One region of the Paenibacillus sp. 01T424 genome, then DNA from elsewhere that is predicted to be linked to it. Evidence: riboswitches for the same ligand, from Rfam matches in the RefSeq annotation. Region 1 holds a riboswitch; each other region holds the start of a gene.
The links. A riboswitch is a leader RNA that binds a small molecule or an ion and turns the genes downstream of it on or off. The one in region 1 is predicted to bind cobalamin.
Positions count from the first base shown of each region.

Region 2: linked by a shared signal. The riboswitch ahead of AC1DPK_RS22765 (DUF4430 domain-containing protein) and the one ahead of metE (5-methyltetrahydropteroyltriglutamate--homocysteine S-methyltransferase) in region 1 are both predicted to bind cobalamin.
Region 3: linked by a shared signal. The riboswitch ahead of AC1DPK_RS03080 (DUF4430 domain-containing protein) and the one ahead of metE (5-methyltetrahydropteroyltriglutamate--homocysteine S-methyltransferase) in region 1 are both predicted to bind cobalamin.

Region 1 covers NZ_JBFTPZ010000003.1:101,362-105,577, forward strand. Annotated here, with positions in the region: gene metE (5-methyltetrahydropteroyltriglutamate--homocysteine S-methyltransferase) at 1-2,150, opposite strand, end outside; cobalamin riboswitch at 2,300-2,493, opposite strand; gene kduD (2-dehydro-3-deoxy-D-gluconate 5-dehydrogenase KduD) at 2,638-3,393, opposite strand; gene AC1DPK_RS03875 (DeoR/GlpR family DNA-binding transcription regulator) at 3,398-4,192, opposite strand.
Region 2 covers NZ_JBFTPZ010000032.1:42,377-46,592, forward strand. Annotated here, with positions in the region: gene AC1DPK_RS22755 (ABC transporter permease) at 1-1,515, shown strand, start outside; gene AC1DPK_RS22760 (ABC transporter ATP-binding protein) at 1,512-2,177, shown strand; cobalamin riboswitch at 2,192-2,392, shown strand; gene AC1DPK_RS22765 (DUF4430 domain-containing protein) at 2,569-3,342, shown strand; gene AC1DPK_RS22770 (energy-coupling factor transporter transmembrane component T) at 3,335-4,204, shown strand; gene AC1DPK_RS22775 (ABC transporter ATP-binding protein) at 4,195-4,216, shown strand, end outside.
Region 3 covers NZ_JBFTPZ010000002.1:250,947-255,162, reverse strand. Annotated here, with positions in the region: gene AC1DPK_RS03085 (methyl-accepting chemotaxis protein) at 1-1,087, shown strand, start outside; cobalamin riboswitch at 1,235-1,436, shown strand; gene AC1DPK_RS03080 (DUF4430 domain-containing protein) at 1,586-4,216, shown strand, end outside.

The DNA.
Region 1 (4,216 bases):
TCGATCATGCTGACCATTTCTTCCACTGAAGGTACACGCGGGCTGTGAATATCGTAAACGCCTAAGCCGATGCCTTGGTCATAGGTGTTCTCCTCAAAGCTATGAATCAGCTCGCCATGGCTGCGCGAGGTTTCAATGGAGATGACATCCGCATCCAGCGCAAGAATGGAATCGATAATATCATGGAACTCACAATAACACATATGTGTATGAATTTGTGTTGTGTCACGCACAGCTGAAGTCGATAGACGGAACGCATGCACGCCCCATTTTAAATAGGCATCCCAATCACTGCGTTTAAGCGGCAAGCCTTCTCGCAAAGCTGGCTCATCAACCTGGATCATCTCTATACCTGCGCTCTCAAGCGCCTTTACTTCCTCTGAGAGTGCAAGCGCAATTTGGTATGCGACCTGCTCGCGTGTGATATCGTTGCGAACAAATGACCAGTTTAAAATCGTAATCGGCCCCGTCAGCATCCCTTTTACCGGACGGCTTGTCAGCGACTGCGCATACACGCTTTCGGTTACTGTCATTGGCTCAGTAAATACAACATCGCCATAAATGGCCGGCGGCTTTACGCAGCGGGAACCATACGATTGAACCCAGCCGGCTTTTGTAAATGCGAACCCATCCAGCTTCTCTCCGAAAAATTCGACCATGTCCGTACGCTCAAATTCACCATGAACGAGGACGTCTATGTTAAGCTCTTCTTGGATTTCAATCCAATTTTTAATTTTATCGTTGATAAAGGAAGCGTAGTCCTGCGAGCTGAGCTCGTTTTTTCTCCATTTTTGCCTTGCTTGGCGTACATCCAGCGTTTGCGGGAAGCTGCCGATTGTTGTTGTTGGAAGGAACGGCAAATTCCACTTTTGCTGCTGCAGCTTTTGTCTCTCCGCAAATGGCTTCTGCCTCGTTGAAGGATGCGCCGCTATCGCTGCTGCATCAGCAGCTTGGCGATTGCGGGCAGGAGAAATGGATAAATGATGAATCCGCTCGCCGTTAAGCTTAAGCTCAAGCTTGCGCAGTTCTGAGATGTCCGCCTCATTTACAGTCGCTGTTTCACTTAGCCACACAATTTCATCCAGCTTTTCTTCCGCGAATGCAAGCGCCTCACGCAGCTCTACTGGCAGATTGGTTTCGTTTTTTGCCGTTACCGGCACATGCAGCAGGCTGCATGACGATTGAATGATCGTGCGCTCAGCTGGAATGTATGCGGAAAGCTTTTGCAGCAATTCGAGCTTTTGCTTATAGTCTGAGCGCCAAATGTTGCGTCCGTCTACAAGTCCGATACCAGCGAGCTTATCCTTCGGATAACCAAATTGCTCCAGCGACTTCAAGTTTTGCTCCAAACCATGAACGAAATCCAAACCGATCGCTTGTACCGGGAGAGCAACTACAGCTTCATAATGCTCAACCGCCTCAAAATACGTTTGAAGCATTATGTTAAGCGCTGGCGCTGCTTGGTTCAGCCTTGCATAAATCGATTCAACCCATTGCATCTCTTCCTCAGAGATAGAGGTAACAAGGATGGGCTCATCGATTTGCACCCATTGTACGCCTTCTTGCTCAAGCTCCTTAAGCAGCTGAGCATAAAGCGGTATAAACTGCTCAATGAGCTGCGGAAGCTGCTTGGCATCGTAGCCCTTCGACAGCTTGAGGAAGGTGTATAGACCGATAATGACAGGTTTACCTTCAATGCCAAGCTTTTCTTTGGCTTCGCGGTACGCAATTAGCGGACGGTTTTCCGTCAGTACCGGCGCAGCACCCGCAAGTTCTGGCACGATATAGTGATAGTTGGTATTAAACCATTTGGTCATCTCGCAGGCTTGTGCTTCCTGTGTCCCTCTCGCCATTGCGTAGTAGGTCTGTACGGGAACAGGACCTCCATCATAGGAAAAACGATCTGGCACAAGGCCAAACATCGCTGCAGTATCCAGCATTTGATCATACAACGTAAAATCATTAACAGGAATTAGCGAAATTCCTTTATCTTTTTGCAGCTTCAAGTTGTTTAGACGAATGCTTTCAAGCGTTTGAAGGAATATCGTTTCGTCCAAATCACCTTTCCAAAAAGCTTCAAGCGCTTTTTTCCATTCCCGATTTTCGCCGATACGCGGATATCCAAGTACACTGTTTTGCAGTTTGCTCACGTTCATATTTCCTCCTAATAAATGTGATTATTATGAAATAAAAGCACAAAAAAGAGCGTCGTTACCTTAAAGAAGCAAAGGTAAAGACGCCCGGCGTTTTAATAAACAGCGGTTCTGTCTTAACACCTCCCTATCTCCCGTAGGTAAAATCAGTGTCGTTCAAATAGGCAGGTCTCCTGGCTCCAGAATCATCATCGTAAGCTTGCCTTCCCAACCGGTTAAGATCAGTGGCGTTAGCGCTTAGACTCCTCTGTTACAGTGGCGGGACCGCGTCGGTTTTGCACCGGACTTCCCTTTTAAGCTCAAGCTATACAGCAAGAGCACCTATTTCCACTTATTTCAGTTGTTGATCGCATTTTTTAGGATCACGAATAACTATACACGCAAAATAATAACCATACAATGGAAATCACTATAATATCAAAAAAAGACTCTCCTCTAAGCAGCCTGCGCTGTAAAAGGAAAGCCTTATTGGTTTTTTATATAATTACCTAACCAGCCAACCGCCATCAACAGCCAAAATATGGCCGTTCATATAATCAGAAGCTGAAGAGGCTAGGAACACCGCTGGTCCAATCAAATCCTGCGATGTACCCCAGCGTCCCGCTGGTATGCGCTGCAAAATTTGAGCACTGCGAACAGGATCCTCGCGAAGCGCTTCGGTGTTGTCTGTACTCATGTAGCCTGGGGCTATCGCATTTACCTGCAAGCCTTTAGCTGCCCATTCGCTAGCAAGCGCTTTGGTAAGACCGGCAACGGCATGTTTGCTGGACGTATAGCCCGGAACATTAATTCCGCCTTGGAAGGTTAACATCGACGCAATGTTAATAATTTTCCCTGAGCCCTGTTCAATCATATGTTTCCCAGCCAGCTGGGAAAGGAGAAATACAGAATTCAAGTTAACATCGAGTACATCCTGCCAGTCCTCGTAGCTATGCTCTGCAGCGGGCGTGCGGCGAATGATACCCGCGTTGTTGACCAAAATATCGATGCGTCCCAGTTCTTCAACTGTACGATCAACAATTCCAGCAAGCTTCGTTCGGTCAGCAATATCGGTCTGAATTGTAATCGCTTTGCGTCCAAGCTCTCTTATCGCTGCTGCCGTTTTGTCAGCAGGCGTTTGGTTCGTGACAAGCGCGATATCCGCACCCGCTCGTGCTAATCCAAGCGCAATCGCTTCCCCAAGCCCGCGCCCTGCACCTGTGACGACAGCTGTTTTACCCGTCAAATCAAACAAACTCATCGGCTCAGCTCCTACCTTTAGTACGCTTCCCATTTTCCGAAAGCGCTGCTTTCATCATTTTTATATTTTGTGACTCATACCTCGCCGCAACGTCCGCATCTATACCTTCGTCTGTGATGATATAGTCAATTTCATGCAAACCGGCAAACGTTATTAGTGCACCCTTATCGAATTTGTTATGATCGGCAAGGCAGTAGACGACCTTGGCATTTTCCATATACAGCTTCTTCAGCTTCGTCAATTCTTCTGTGAATATGGTAAGCCCATATTCCATATGAATGCCGGTTGTGGAAAGAAACAGCTTGTGTACATTCAGTCGTTTAATCCATTCCTGCGATTCTGCGCCGATAAGCAAATTGTTATGCCGGTAGCCCCCAGGAATAACAAGCCTTACTTGGTCCTTCGCAGTCAGCTCCCGAATGATAAGCAGATCGTTCGTAAGCACCGTAACCGGGATGTTGGGCAGACGTTTTGCCATTTCGAGCGTAGTACTGCCAGCATCAAGCGCAATAATATCATTAGGCTCGATGCAGGAAAGAGCAAGCTCCGCAATCGCCGCCTTCTCCCGCTGATGCTTGCTATTTGGGAATTGCAGCGGATAAAGGCTGTCTTCGCCTCTATGCTGGGGCACAGCTCCGCCATGAGTCCGTTTCAGCAATCCCTTCTCTTCCAGCTTCTCTAAATCTTCACGAACCGTTTTCTCCGTGACTTGAAACAGCTCGCTTAGCTCGGAAACTTTAACCGCGCCAAGCTGCTCCAATTTATCTATAATCTTACGATGCCGTTCGGCAGCAAGCATAGTGCACCCCCTGTAGCGAATGTT
Region 2 (4,216 bases), on a different contig from region 1:
CAGCAAATCAAAGAGTATATGCTGTTTGAATCTGTCGTTCAATCTTTATATCTTGTAGTAGGATCGGTGTTTTTCTCCGTTATCATCGGCGTGTCGCTTGCATGGCTTGTTGCAGCCTATGATTTCCCGATGCGGAAGTTCTTTCACTTTGCATTTTTGCTGCCACTGGCTATTCCACCATATATTGCAGCTTATACTTACGGTTCTATGCTGAGCTATACGGGCAGCATACAAGTTTTTATGCGAAATACGCTCGGCGTAACCCCTAACCAAGCTTATTTTGATATATTGTCCATGAAAGGCGCTATTTTCATATTTTCAATGTTTTTATTTCCTTACATTTATTTGATGACCAAAACCTTTATGGAGAAGCAAAGCGCAGCTTTCATAGAAAACGCAAGATTGCTCGGCAAAGGGCAGCTTCATATCTTTTTCCGAATCGTATTGCCTTTGTCGCAGGCTGCAATTATCGGCGGAGCCAGCCTCGTCGCATTTGAGGTACTGAATGATTTTGGAGTAACAAAACATTTTGGCATTGCTTCGTTTACTGCAACGATTTTCAAAACATGGTTTGGTATGTATGACGTTGATTCTGCCCTGAGATTATCTGCGCTCCTAATGAGCGCTATTATTGGATTGTTTATTATGGAGAGACTGCTTCGCAGGCGAAAAATGTATCATTCCGCGACAAGCAAGCTTAATCCGCTTAAACGAAGGAAGTTATCCTATTTAGGGACAGCTGCTGCTATTTTTGTGAGCACGGTTATATTTGCCCTTTCGTTCGCTATTCCAGTAGTTCAGCTCCTCGTTTGGGCGACATGGACATATCAAGATGTATTGAACAGCAAATTTGCGCAGCTCGTCTCAAACACGCTTTTGGTTTCCATTGTTGCGATTACCGTGTTGATGCTGCTTGCAGTTATTGTCGCCAATGTAAGCCGGAGCCTGAATCGATCGCTTTTGTCGCTTGCAGCAACAAAGCTAATTTTAATGGGCTACTCTATCCCGGGTGCTGTTTTGTCCATTGGCGTGCTTGCTTTGTTTATTTCCCTAGACCATCAATTAAGCGGCGTCTATTCATGGTTAGGTTTTGGATCGAGCAAGCTCGTACTCAGCATGTCGCTCGTAATGCTTATTTTCGCCTATGTAATCCGCTTCCTTGGTGTAGGATTTAATGCGGTGGAAGCGGGATTTGATAAAATAGGCAATCGTTATTCTGAAGCTTCCAGAACGCTCGGCATCGGTATGACTGCTACCTTCTTCAAAGTTGACTTGCCTTTAATAAAAGGATCCATATTAGCAGGCTTCCTGCTTACCTTTATGGAAATTATGAAGGAGCTGCCGCTGACGCTGCTGCTGCGCCCGTTTAATTTTGAGACGCTAGCGACAAAAGCCTATCAATATGCAAGCGATGAGCAAATTCATCAAGCTTCGGTACCGTCTTTATTCATAATCACGGTGGGAATGGCAACTGTTTTTGTTTATCATCGGTTGGGAGAGAAGAAATCCAGATGAACTTTTTTGAGCTGACTAACGTTTCTTTTAGCTATGACAATGGGAAAAAGAGTGTATTGGAAAACTTTACGATGCAAATGCAGAAGGGTGAAGTTGTTGGAGTGCTTGGTCAAAGCGGTTGCGGGAAAAGCACGCTGCTGCGGATTATTGCCGGGCTTGAGATTCCTGCCTCGGGACGTATTGCCGCTGGCGGCAGGGTTTTAGTAGATGATCAGCAGTTTATTCAGCCTGAGCAGCGCGGCATAGGCATGGTGTTTCAGGATTATGCGTTGTTTCCTCATCTGACTGTCGGTCAAAATATATTATTTGGTTTACATCGATTATCAAGAAAAGATAGATTCAAACGGCTGGATGAAATGCTGGAGCTGATACAGTTAAATGATTTCGTCAAGCGTTATCCGCATGAGCTTAGCGGCGGTCAGCAGCAGCGTGTTGCTTTTGCTCGTGCGCTTGCCCCGTCTCCCTTGATGCTGTTGATGGATGAGCCATTTAGCAGTTTGGATTCACACTTAAAGCAAAGCATTCGGGAGGAGCTGAAGCGATTGCTTCACAAAGCCCAAATTACGTGTATGTTCGTCACCCATGATCAAGAGGATGCAGCTGCTATTTGCGATCGAATCATTCAAATCCCATATAGACAAACCCCAGCAATCCCGATATGATTGATTAAATAATCGCATAATTGAATAGAGAAGGTGCAAACAAAAGCATGCTTTTGTTTGCTTAATAGGGAAGTCCGGTTCAATGCCGGCGCGGTCCCGCCACTGTATGTGAAGAGTGATTCTCTGCAAATGCCACTGTCCGATTCAAGGATGGGAAGGTGTGAGAATCGCGTTGACGCACAAGCCAGGAAACCTGCCTTTTTTATTTTGTTTCTCATTCTTCGGGGGTAAAGAATGTGGAGGCGTAATCGTTTTGCAGGACGCATCATATATTTTAGTTATATACGGTTGCTATTCTTACATTCGGCATGCAGATCCCCTAATAGAAGGGGGTCTTTTTTTTATTGTTAAGGTTTGTGTGAATGAGACAAAAAGGAGCAGAAAAGAGACGATGGCAAAGATCTACAAGAAATGGTTACCAAGCTTAATCATCCTATGGCTGTTTATTGGTTTATTAGCTGGCTGTGCCAGTCCGGCACAAAGCGTTAATTCCAATACCAATCAAGTGCAAACCAGCAACGAAGGACAAGTGGGAAAAGAAGCGGAGAAAGCCGCTGATGAGCAGCCAACGAGTACTTCAGCATCAGAAACGGCAGAGGCAACGCAGTTGCCTAGCGAAGATAAAGATCAAGATAACGCGAAGGCAACCGACAACGCTGGCGGTAAGCAAGCAACGCCTTCCCCGAAGCCGAAGCAGACAAATGAGCCAAAACTGGATGATCCAAAAACGAAGCCTACTACTTCTGCGAAACCAACCAAAACAGACAGTGCGGCTACAGCGAAGCCCGTCACGCCTGTTGCAACGCCGAATCCTATGCAGACGGTTACGATTTCAATTGTCGCGGACAAAGATACGGGAACGGTGCTTGCACCAACAGCCGTAGAGTTCAAGAAGGACGATACCGTTCTAGATGTATTGAAGAAAATTACGAGAAAAAACAAAATACAAATGGAATACAGAGGTGTTAAAGGCGGTGCTTATATCGAAGGCATCGATAATATTTACGAATTCGATCTGGGTGCGAAGAGCGGCTGGATGTACCGAGTAAACGGTGAGTTTCCTAACAAGGGCGCCGGGGTTTACAAGGTTAATGAAGGTGATGTTATTGAATGGTTGTACACGACTGATCTTGGCGAGGATATAGGAGCAAAATTCGATGAATAGTGCGTTCGGTTCGGTACATCCGGTTACGAGCTTCAGTTATTATGCAGGAGTCATTACATTCGGCATGCTCTTATTTCATCCTGTTTTCTTATTGACGTCACTTGCTGCGATTACGGTAATTATTGTCATTCATGGCGAAGGGAAGCGGCTGCTTAAGCTGCTTCCTTATTATGTTCTAATGGGCGGTTTAGTTGCTGTTCTTAACCCGCTGTTTTCTCATCGCGGGCGGCATATTTTATTTTATTTTATGGATCAGCCGATCACGTTGGAAGCTATTTTATATGGTGTGACGATGATGCTATCTTTATTGTGCATTTTACTAGCCTTTGTATCGTTTCAGCAGATTGTTACGACGGAGAAATGGATGTATTTATTTTCACGAGTCGCTCCGCGAACTGCACTGCTAACCTCGATGTCGATTCGGTTCGTACCGCTTTTCTTGCGGAGACTGGATCAAATTACTACGGTTCAACGAATAAAAGGGGTTTCGATTCTCGAAGGCAGCTTGAAAAAACGGAGCAAGGATGGCATGCTGCTCGTTCGTGTGCTGTTGACCTGGTCCTTGGAGGAGGCGCTTCAGACCGCTGATTCTATGAAAGCTAGAGGGTATGGCGCAGCTAAACGAAGCTCTTATGTCATCTATCGTATGGATCGTAGAGATTGGTATGTTCTATTGTTTCTTGGAGCAATGGCACTAGTATGCATTTGGGGCTGGATGCAAGGTTTTGGTGTGCTTACTATTTACCCGCGTCTGGAAACAATGCAGTTTCATAGGGGGGAAGGCATTGCATACGCTTGCTATTGCGCCTTTCTGTTAACACCAGTCGTACTTGAAGAAATGGAGAGAAGGTCATGGAAGTAATTCAGGTTGATC
Region 3 (4,216 bases), on a different contig from region 1:
ATTTATGGTAGGACGTAAGCTTCGTAATATTGTTCATGCTGCAATTAATCTTAATTCTAGCGAAGCGGATCTTACCTATCGTATAGAAAATAAAGGAAATGATGAAATTGCTCGCCTAGGCGAAGAAATCAATCATTTCATTGCCCATATGCAAGGCTTAATGCGGACGATTCGGAACAATGCCGCATCCGTATCGGATTTTGCAGGCCGATTGGGTGTAGGCTCGCAGCAAAGCCGAGAGCTCTCCTCGCAGCTTGCTTCCTCTGTGAATGAGATGGCAATTGGCGCGGAAAATCAAGCGGACGGAGCAGTTGAGGCAGCAAGGTCTATGGAGGAAATGGCGACGAGCGTAGGAAGGATTGCTCACTCCTCGAGCCAAATGTCTGAAGCGTCGAACGATATGCTGCAAGCAGCGGAGCTGGGCCATGAAAAATCGGATCATGCGGTTGGTCAAATGGAGCGGCTTGGCGCGGCAACGGCTTCGATATCACGAGTGATTGGAGAGCTTAATGAGCGCTCATCCGAAATCCAAGAGATGGCAGGCACGATTGCTGCCATTGCAAATCAGACGAATTTACTCGCTCTAAACGCTGCTATAGAAGCGGCACATGCAGGGGAGTATGGCCGTGGATTTGCAGTAGTATCAAGTGAAGTGAGAAAGCTGGCGGAACAGGCTTCGGCACATGCGGGCCATATCGAAGAAACGATTAATGAGGTGCTAGCCTTGACTGCCGATGCTGTTGGCGCGGTCACTGCAGGAGAGCAAGAAATGGAACAAGGATTACTCATCGTTCAGGAGCTGAAGGTATCTTTTGACACGATATGGAAGGAATCCCGCCTTGTTGCCTCACAAATTGAAGACGTATCTGCTTCAACGGAGGAGATGGCAGCAGGCAGCGAGGAAGTGAGCGCTTCCGTTGAATCGATGGCGCAGGTCGCCAAGGATACTTCAACTCATGCTGCGCAATCGGCAGCAGACACTGAGCGGCAAAATCAGCTCGCAGCTGAAACGCAGCAGCTTGCTTCATCTGTAAATGAGCTTTCGGAGGAGCTTCAGCGCTCGATTACGAGATTTAAAATTGAGTAATTTGTAGCTGAAGTAGATTTATGATGAAATACGAGTCATAGTCACAATAAATTGAATAGAGAATTGTACAAGTTGAAAAAAAACGGTCAGAACCTTTGTCTAATCCTTTCAAATTTGATACAATTCACAAAACAAGCACTTACAATTTCATAGAATAGCTAATATGGTGCTGCCGTGAATCTATCATTCACAAGCAGCTTAATAGGGAAGTTCGGTCAAAATCCGACGCGGTCCCGCCACTGTATCGCGGAGCAGACGATCATGTTGTCCACTGTCATATCACGACGGGAAGGAGATCGTCTAAGCAATGAAGCGAAGCCAGGAGACCTGCCATAGGAGCGCTCTATATTTCTCACGAGGATGGGAGGGAGATGTTTATTCGTGCTTTTGCAATAGGTGGATTCCTATGCTTCCATGCGCACGTGTTTATCCAAACATCTTTCCACAAACGGAAAGATGTTTTTTTGTTGCCAAAAATGATTAAAGGGAGAGAAAACATTGCTTAATTTAAAAAGATTTATGAAAAAGAGTTTGCCTGCAATTTTAAGTTTTGTATTGGTGTTTACTTTATTTGCACCACAAGTAGGTAAAGCGGCAGATCATTCTGCGAATACGTCATTGAATGAGATGATTGATAAGACGGTTGAGTATTATAAAAATAGAAATACAACATTGAATTCTTGGTGGGAAATTGTTGCCCTTTGGGGTGCTGGAGAAAACCTGCAGGATGGCAGTTGGAAGCTGCCTAGTTGGAAGACCGTGGATCCGGGGTTGAAGCCTAATGATAGTGATACAACTCATATCCGCTATATTTATTCATTACTCGCGATGGGTGAAGATCCTGCGCATGCGTGGGAAACGGATCGAAATCTGTATGCGGAGTTAGCTGCACAACTAAATAAGGATACAGGGTCATTCGCCGGTTCAACAAACAGGCATATGTGGGCGATGCATGCACTTGACACGGGTGCAAAGCTTGGGAGTGACGTTGGTAGCTGGGATGATACCTCAAAGAATAAGGCATTAAAATATCTATTAAGTAAACAGTTGAATGACGGTGGATTTGCATTTTTTGGAAAAGATTCTGATCCTGATATGACTGGTATGGGGCTGCTTGCACTCGGCAATTATCAGAATGATAGTGCTGTTCAAGCTGCGATTGTAAGAGTGAAAAATTATTTGCAAACTATAAAGTTAAACCAAGAAAATGTCATGTATGGAAAAAACTCGAGCAGCACTTCTGCCGTAGTAAGCGGATTAACAGCCGTTGGCGAGGATATGTTGTCTGATGTCTGGATGGCTAATGACAAATCAGTACTTGATACTTATTCATTGTTCCAGCTCCAGAATGGAGCATTTAAGAACGATTTAGATAAAGGTTCTAATTCAATCGCTACAGAGCAAGCACTTGTTGCACTTGCTGATATTAAAAATCAGAAAACGGTATGGCAACGTTTAGGTGAAATAAAACTTCCTGTCTTTGTTAACACAAAGGTTAAAGTTGATGGTATTTCTCAAAGTATTTATGATCAGAAAACGGTTAGTTTAAAACAGAATGAAAAGCCAGTTACAGCACTCGATGCTCTAAAAAAGGCACTTAATACAGCAAATCCACCTATCACTTTCAATATTGTAAATAGTAGTATTGGTTCATATGTTCAAGGAATTGCTGGACAAGAAGCTGGTTCATTTGGCGGCTGGGATGGATGGATGTACGAGGTCAATGGCATTGCGCCAGATGTAGGTGCAGATGCATACCAGCTTAAAGAAAATGATGAGGTCCGATTCTATTACAGTCGTTACCCTGCGCTCTCTACAACAACARAGCTGAACACCGGCTCAGTTGATCCTATTGTCGACGTTAAGCTTGTGGGTGATCATTTCAGCAGCGAAGCGACTATTGCAAGCAACTGGGCTATTGATTCGGATGCGTCAGGACTGACGATTAAATCAATCGAGAAGACGAACGATCAGCACATTAAGATTAGTCTTTTGGGCAAAGCAAAAGACAAGCCATTTACACTACAAGCATTAGCAGCAGCTTCAGAGAGTAAGAAGGAGAGCGAACCGTTTCCGGTTTTAGTTTCTGATTCTGTGACTGTAAATTTTCAGGTTGATGGCATTTCATCACCAATTTATACGAAGCAAACGGTGACACTTAAGAATACAGAAAACCCAGTAATGGTTTTAGATGTATTTAAAAATGCCCTTGATCGAGCAGAGCCAAAGATTGGTTATAAAATAACGGAAAGCAACTTCGGCCCTTATGTATCAGAAATAGCTGGGGAAGCAGCCGGCAGTCTTGGCGGCTGGGACGGCTGGATGTATGAAGTAAATGGGATTGCTCCAGAAGTTGGCGCAGACGCATATGAGCTTAAGGAAAAAGATGTCGTTCGCTTCTATTACAGCAGATATGCTGAACTTTCTACACAATCAACGATTACAAGTGGTGCTGATAATCCGTCGATTGACGTAAAGCTTGCTGGTGACGAGTTCACTAGCGTTGCGGCCAATATCGAAAATTGGACTATTGATACTGGAAATACAGATCTAAAAGTAAAATCACTTGTTCAAGATGGCAAGAACATAAATATTTCTTTTGAAGGTACAGCAAAAGGCGGAACAATAACGGTTAAAGCATTAGCTGCTGCGTTAGTTGGCAAAAAAGAATCCGATCCAATTGTAATCGCTATACCTCGTGAAGTGAGTGAAACAACGGATCAAAATTTTGCAATTCATGAGAATGAGAAGGTTGTCACTCTTGGTACAGCAAGCAATTCGCATGTAACTAACAATATCAGTCTTACATTTACATCGGCTGCATTGCCACAGGTAACAGCTATTCGTGGTACGACAACGTTGGAGATTCCAGCTAATACAAAGGTTACATCAACATGGGATCAAAAGCTGCTGCTTCCTAAAAATTTGAGCATAGATGATAGCGGTCTAACGACTAAGTTGAATAGTGTTTTGTCTGCTGACAATAAAAAAGTCGATGGAATTTCAATTCGCATACAAGCGGGCGGAAATGAAAAAATACAATTTAATCAACATGTTACCCTTACTATTAAAGGTCAAGGCGATAAAGAAGTTGGATTTGTAGATCAAGCAGGTGTGTTCACGCAAATT